2 regions of the Streptomyces sp. LMG1-1-1.1 genome follow, and region 2 is predicted to be linked to the other one. Evidence: riboswitches for the same ligand, from Rfam matches in the RefSeq annotation. Region 2 holds a riboswitch; the other holds the start of a gene.
What was found. A riboswitch is a leader RNA that binds a small molecule or an ion and turns the genes downstream of it on or off. The one in region 2 is predicted to bind ZMP and ZTP.
Positions count from the first base shown of each region.

Region 1: linked by a shared signal. The riboswitch ahead of MRBLMG1_RS13245 (bifunctional 5,10-methylenetetrahydrofolate dehydrogenase/5,10-methenyltetrahydrofolate cyclohydrolase) and the one ahead of glyA (serine hydroxymethyltransferase) in region 2 are both predicted to bind ZMP and ZTP.

Region 1 covers NZ_JBFPNH010000022.1:115,004-118,397, reverse strand. Annotated here, with positions in the region: gene MRBLMG1_RS13255 (aldehyde dehydrogenase family protein) at 1-305, opposite strand, end outside; gene MRBLMG1_RS13250 (helix-turn-helix domain-containing protein) at 350-1,588, opposite strand; ZMP/ZTP riboswitch at 1,723-1,830, shown strand; gene MRBLMG1_RS13245 (bifunctional 5,10-methylenetetrahydrofolate dehydrogenase/5,10-methenyltetrahydrofolate cyclohydrolase) at 1,859-2,713, shown strand; gene MRBLMG1_RS13240 (SWF or SNF family helicase) at 2,849-3,394, opposite strand, start outside.
Region 2 covers NZ_JBFPNH010000059.1:4,579-7,972, reverse strand. Annotated here, with positions in the region: gene MRBLMG1_RS30290 (hypothetical protein) at 1-483, shown strand, start outside; gene glyA (serine hydroxymethyltransferase) at 667-1,935, opposite strand; ZMP/ZTP riboswitch at 2,000-2,090, opposite strand; gene rocD (ornithine--oxo-acid transaminase) at 2,199-3,394, shown strand, end outside.

The DNA of each region.
Region 1 (3,394 bases), on a different contig from region 2:
GCGACCGCGAGGGCCTCCAGGTTGGCCTCCATGCGGTCGGCGATGCGCAGCAGGACGGTCGCCCGGTCGGCCGGGGCGGTCCGGCCCCACGCGGGTGCCGCGGCGTGCGCCGCGTCCAGGGCGCGTTCCACGTCCTCGGCGGTGCCGCGGGCGACCTCCGTGAAGGGGCGGCCGTCGACCGGGCTGGGGTTGTCGAAGTAGCGGCCGCCTGCCGGGGCGACGTACGCGCCTCCGATCCAGTGGTCGTAGCGGGCCTGGTACGACATGAGGGCGCCCTCGGTACCGGGTGCGGCGTAACGGGTCATGGACATGGCCTCCCTGGGACGCGCCGGCCGTCCCTGGCCGGTGCTCACGGCCGAGTGTGGTGGCCCGTACGTTGCAAGTCCGTTGCACCGGAGGACAGTTCCGCCTCCAGGGAGTCGAGCCGTGCCCGTACGGGGGGAAGCTGCGGTGCCGGTACGGCCGCGCACAACGCCCGCCAGACCACCACGTCGTCCTCGCCCCACGTGCTGTAGGCCCAGTCGGCGAGCAGTCCGGGATCACCCCGGTCGACCAGCGCGGCCCGCAGTCGTCCCGCGAGCCGTTCCCGGAGCCGTACGACTCCGGGCGCGGTCGACGAGGGGAGCAGCGGGCCGGGGTACTCGGCTGCCGCGGCCGCGACCGCCCCGGATGCCAGCCGCCGGTCCAGGGTGGTGAAGTCCGCGTCCACGGTGTCCGCGAGCCGGTACGGGCGGGAACGCAGCACGTCGGGGCCGAGCAGTGCGCGCAGCCGGGACAGTTCGGCCCGGAGCGTGACCGGGGTGACCGACTCGTCCTCGTACAGCAGGGTGAGCAGCCCGTCGCCGCTCACGCCCTCCGGGCGGTGGGCGAGGAGCACCAGGATCTCGCTGTGCCGGCGGCCCAGCCGCACCCGCCGTCCGCCCACGGAGAACACGGCCTCGTCCCGGCCGAGGGCCGACAGCCTGAGGTGTCCGGGCGCGGGGGCGGGCCCGAGCAGGGCCAGCTGGGATTCGGCCGCGCGTGCGACGGCCTGTACGAAGCCGAGGCTGTGCGGGTGCGCCAGGCCGGCCCCGCCCGTGATGTCGACCGCGCCGAGGACCCGCCCGGTGCGCGGGTCGTGCACGGGTGCGGCGGCGCAGGTCCAGGCCCGGACCGAGCGGCGGAAGTGTTCGGCGGCGACGACCTGCACCGGACGGTCGACGGCGAGGGCGGTCCCGGGCGCGTTCGTGCCCGCCGCCGACTCCGACCACCGCGCCCCGGCCACGAAGTTCATGCCGCGTGCCTTGCGGAGGGTGTCCGGATGGCCCTCCACCCACAGCATCCGCCCGGCCGCGTCGCAGAGCGCGAGCAGGTGCTCCCCGTCCGTCGCGTACGCCCCCATCAGCTCCCGGATCACGGGCATCGCCGCCGCGAGCGGATGGCCGTCGCGGTACGCCGCGAGTTCGTCCTCCTCCAGCTCCACGCGCGCCGCCTCGTCGGGGCTCACGCGCGCGCGTACGGAACGCCGCCAGGACGCGGCGACCAGCGGCCGAGCGTCCCCGGCGACCGGACCCGGACCCGCTTCTCCCGCCACCCACGCATCGCTCAACTCGGCCTCCCCGTCGACGTGGTCACGGTCCGTCCCGGCCATCGTGGTGCCCGTTCGGGCCGCCGACAAGCGGCCGGACGGCCTCGCGTACGCACCCTGTCCGGGACCCGCCCCACGGCCCTCACGTAGAGTGGGGCTCGGGCCGTGACTGGCGCTTGAGGTGGATCACCACCGGGGAGCGGCCCGGCGGAGCGCGTCGTGACGGCGCGGGTCCGTCCATGCCGTGCGCCTGGGCGAACCACCCGTCAGAGACGACGCCCAGGAGTCGCCATGTCCACCAGCACCGCCACCCTCATGGACGGTACGGCCCTCGCCCGCCGCACGGTCGAGGAGACCGCCGCCCGCGCCGCCGACATCACCCGCCGCACCGGCGTCACCCCGTGTCTCGCGACCGTCCTCGTCGGCGCGGACCCCGCCTCCGTGACGTACGTGAAGATGAAGCAGAACCGCTGCGCGAAGGCCGGAATCCGCTCCAAGCACGTCGAGCTGCCCGCCGAGACCACGACCGAGGAGCTCGTCGCCGCGATCACCGCGCTGTCCGAGGACCCGGAGGTCCACGGGATCCTCCTCCAGCACCCGGTCGGCCCACACATCGACGAGCGCGCCGCCTTCGAGGCCATCGCCCCGGAGAAGGACGTCGACGGCGTCACGATGGCCTCGTTCGCCGCCATGGGCTTCGGCCTCCCCGGCTTCGTCTCCTGCACGCCCGGCGGCATCATGCGCCTCCTCGACGCGTACGACGTCGAGCTGAGCGGCAAGCGCGCGGTCGTCGTCGGCCGCAGCGCGATCCTCGGCAAGCCGGCCGGTCTGCTCCTCCTCGGCCGCGACGCCACCGTCACCTACTGCCACTCGCGCACCAAGGACCTCTCCTCCGTCGTCCGCGAGGCCGACATCCTCGTGGCGGCCGTCGGCAAGCCGAACTTCATCAAGGGCGAGGACATCAAGCCGGGCGCCGTCGTCATCGACGCCGGCTACAACCCGGGCAACATCGGCGACGTCGACTTCGCCTCCGCCGCCGAACGCGCCTCCTTCATCACCCCGGTACCCGGCGGCGTCGGCCCCATGACCATCGCCGTCCTCCTCGCCCAGACCGTGGAGGGCGCCGAGCGCCAGCTCGGCCTGTAGGAGCCGAGCGGCCCCGGTCACCGCGCAGTGGCGGAAGCCGGGCGCGCCGACCGGGGACGGGGGGCGAGAGACCGGAAACGGGGGCCGGGACGGGGGTCCGGCTCTTCGGGCCCCACCCCGGTCCGCGGTGCGCGCCTAGGCTTCGTCGTCCGTGGCACCCGCCCCACGGGGCGTCTGCGCCGTCGCGAGGGCGACCGCCGGGTCACGGTCCGGCGGCCCCACCGGTGACCAGTGAGCACCCTCCTTGGCGTACGGCCACCAGCGACCGTCGACGCCGAGCCGGAGCTGCGCATCCGCACCCACGGCCGTCCACCGGGCACCCGAGCGCCGCAGAACGGGTCGTTCGTCGTCCTCCCAGGCCTCCGCCAGCCGCGCGCCGGCCCGAACGAGGGCTTCCGCGCCCGGGGTCCACTCCTCCTCCAGTACGGAGAGGGCGGCGGCACCCCCGAGCCGCCACGCGCGCGTGGCCAGGTCCAGTTCCGCCGGCGTCCTGCCGGAACCGGCGGCGAGTCGTGCCCTGATCCACGACACGGGCGAGTCCGCCGCGAGCCGTACGGCGTCCTGAGCGGCCGTCAGCCGAGGTCCCGCCGGATTCTCTCCGGCGGATGCGGGTACGGATGTAGATGTGGGTACGGCCCCGGTGTCAGCCCCGGCACCGGTGCCAGCCCCGGCACCGGCACC
Region 2 (3,394 bases):
GACGCGCACGTGCCGGCCGGCGGCGCGGTGCCCGGCTGCCCCCGGCCGGTGCCCCTGGCGGACGCCGGGCGGCTCGCGGGCTTCGAGCCGCTGATACCGGAGGCGCTGGGCGCGCCGGACGCGGTCGTGGTGACGGGCTCGGCCGCGCGGGGCCGGGCGGTGATCGGCCTGTGCTGGCGTGACGGGGAGCGGACCGTCCGGCTCGACGAGTTCCCGGCCCGCCTGGACATCGGCTTCGCCAAGCAGGTGCGGACGCCGCCCCAGTGGGTGGACCTCCCGGACGGCGGGCAGGGCTACTGGTTCGCCGCCCCCCACCTGCTCACCTTCCCGATGACGGACGGCGCCGGCGCGGCCTGGACCCATGAGGTCCGCACGGCGGGCCCCACGCTCCTCTGGACGAGGAACGGGGGCGCCCTCACCTTCCGCCTGGAAGGCATACCGGACCTGGAACGGGCCCGCCGCACCGCCGAGTCGACGGGCTGACGGGCGGACGGGCCGGGGGTCAGGCGCCGGGCCGTGAGTCAGGGCGCCGGGGCGGGGGTCAGGCTCCGGGCGCCGCGGGTCAGGGCGCCGGGCCGCGGGTCAGGGCGCCGGGCCGGGGGTCAGGCGCTCCGGGCCGTGAGTCAGGGCGCCGGGCCGTGGGGGGCGGTCCGGGGCGTGGGGTGGTCAGGTCGGGAGGCCGGGGGCCGGGTAGGCGGTCATGAGGTCGGAGACCTCGGCGCGGAGGGCGAGGAGGGCGTCCTCGTCGCCGGTGCCGGCGGCGGTGACACCGCGGTCGATCCACTCGGCGACCTGGGCCATGTGCTCCGTGCGGAGGCCGCGGGAGGTGAGGGAGGGGGTGCCGATGCGGATGCCGGACGGGTCGAAGGGCTTCCGGGTGTCGTAGGGGACGGTGTTGTAGTTGACGACGATGCCCGCCCGGTCGAGGGCCTTCGCGGCGATCTTGCCGGGGACCTGCTTGGGGGTCAGGTCCATCAGGATCAGGTGGTTGTCGGTGCCGCCGGAGACCAGGTCGAAGCCGCGCGCGAGGAGCGCCTCGGCGAGGGCCCTGGCGTTGGCGACGACGGCGTGGGCGTAGTCGCGGAAGGAGGGCTGGGACGCCTCGCGCAGGGCGACGGCGATGGCCGCGGTGGTCTGGTTGTGGGGGCCGCCCTGGAGGCCGGGGAAGACGGCCTTGTCGAGCGCCTTGGCGTACTCCTCGCGGGACATGAGCATGGCGCCGCGCGGGCCGCGGAGGGTCTTGTGGGTGGTCGTGGAGATGACGTCCACGTGCCCGACCGGGGACGGGTGGGCGCCGCCGGCGATGAGGCCGGCGATGTGGGCGACGTCGGCGACGAGCACGGCGCCGGCTTCGCGGGCGATCTCGCCGAAGGCGGCGAAGTCGATGGTGCGGGGCAGCGCGGTGCCGCCGCAGAAGATGACCTTCGGACGCTCCTTGAGGGCCAGTTCGCGGACCTCGTCGAAGTCGACGAGGCCGGTGTCGTGGCGTACGCCGTACTGGACGCCGCGGAACCAGCTGCCGGTGGCGGAGACGCCCCAGCCGTGGGTGAGGTGGCCGCCCATCGGCAGGGCCATGCCCATGACGGTGTCGCCGGGCTGGGCGAAGGCGAGGTAGACGGCGAGGTTGGCCGGGGAGCCGGAGTAGGGCTGGACGTTGGCGTGGTCGACGCCGAAGAGGGCCTTGGCGCGCTCGACGGCGAGGGTCTCGACCTGGTCGATGTTCTGCTGGCCCTCGTAGTAGCGGCGCCCGGGGTAGCCCTCGCTGTACTTGTTCTGGAGGACGGTGCCGGAGGCTTCGAGCACGGCGGCGGAGACGTAGTTCTCGCTGGGGATGAGGCGCAGGGTCTCGCCCTGGAGCTGTTCCTCGGCGCCGACGAGGGCGGCGAGTTCGGGGTCGGCCGCGGCGAGGGCGGGGTGCTGCTGCGGGGTGGTCATGGTGATGTCCTCCGGGCGTTCGGCGGAACGGTCCCGGGGCTGAGGTGCGCACGGGACCTGGGGCCCGTGATGCCCAGGCGAGCGGCACCTCGTGTGGTGGAGCGCGCGCGGCTCCCCCGGGGTCGCTTCCCCGTACGCCAGTCGCCGTGCGTGTTTCCACAGTAGCGGGCGCGCCGTCGTCGAGGTTTCCCCGTCCGGCATCCGAGCGACGATAAGAAAGGGGCCACACGTACCCCCCGAGCCGCAGGACGAACGGAGATCCCGTGTCGAGGACAGAAGACGCGATCGCTTCCGCGGACGCGCACAGCGCGCACAACTACCACCCCCTTCCGGTCGTCGTCGCCTCGGCGGACGGCGCCTGGATGACCGATGTCGAGGGCCGCCGCTATCTCGACATGCTCGCCGGGTACTCGGCGCTCAACTTCGGGCACGGCAACCGGCGTCTGATCGACGCCGCGAAGGCGCAGCTGGAGCGGGTGACGCTGACGTCCCGGGCGTTCCACCACGACCGCTTCGCCGAGTTCTGCGCGCAGCTCGCGGAGCTGTGCGGGAAGGAGGCCGTGCTGCCGATGAACACGGGGGCGGAGGCGGTCGAGACGGCCGTGAAGACCGCCCGGAAGTGGGGCTACGAGGTGAAGGGCGTGCCGGACGGGCACGCGAAGATCGTGGTCGCCGGGAACAACTTCCACGGCCGGACGACGACGATCGTCAGCTTCTCCACGGACCACGAGGCACGGGACCACTTCGGCCCGTACACGCCGGGGTTCGAGATCGTGCCGTACGGGGACCTGACGGCCCTGGAGGCGGCCGTCACGGAGAACACGGTGGCGGTGCTGCTGGAACCGATCCAGGGCGAGGCGGGGGTGCTCGTCCCGCCGGCCGGCTATCTGGCGGGGGTGCGGGAGCTGACGCGCCGGCGGAACGTGCTGTTCATGGCGGACGAGATCCAGTCGGGCCTGGGCCGGACGGGGCGGACGTTCGCGTGCGAGCACGAGGGCGTGGTCCCCGACGTGTACGTCCTGGGGAAGGCGCTGGGCGGCGGGGTGGTGCCGGTGTCGGCGGTGGTCGCCGACCGTGACGTCCTCGGGGTGTTCCGGCCGGGTGAGCACGGCTCGACGTTCGGCGGGAACCCGCTGGCGTGCGCGGTGGCCCTGGAGGTGATCGCGATGCTGCGGACGGGCGAGTACCAGGAGCGGGCGGCGGAGCTGGGCGAGCACCTCCACGCCGAGCTGGGGCTGCTCGTGGGCGGTGGCGCGGTGGAGGCGGTGCGCGGGCGGGGCCTGTGGGCCGGGGTGGACATCGTGCCGTCGCGGGGCACGGGCCGGGAGATCTCGGAGCGGCTGATGGAGCGCGGGGTGCTGGTGAAGGACACGCACGGTTCGACGATCCGGATCGCGCCACCGCTGGTGATCTCGAAGGAGGATCTGGACTGGGGTCTGGAGCAGTTGAGGGCCGTCCT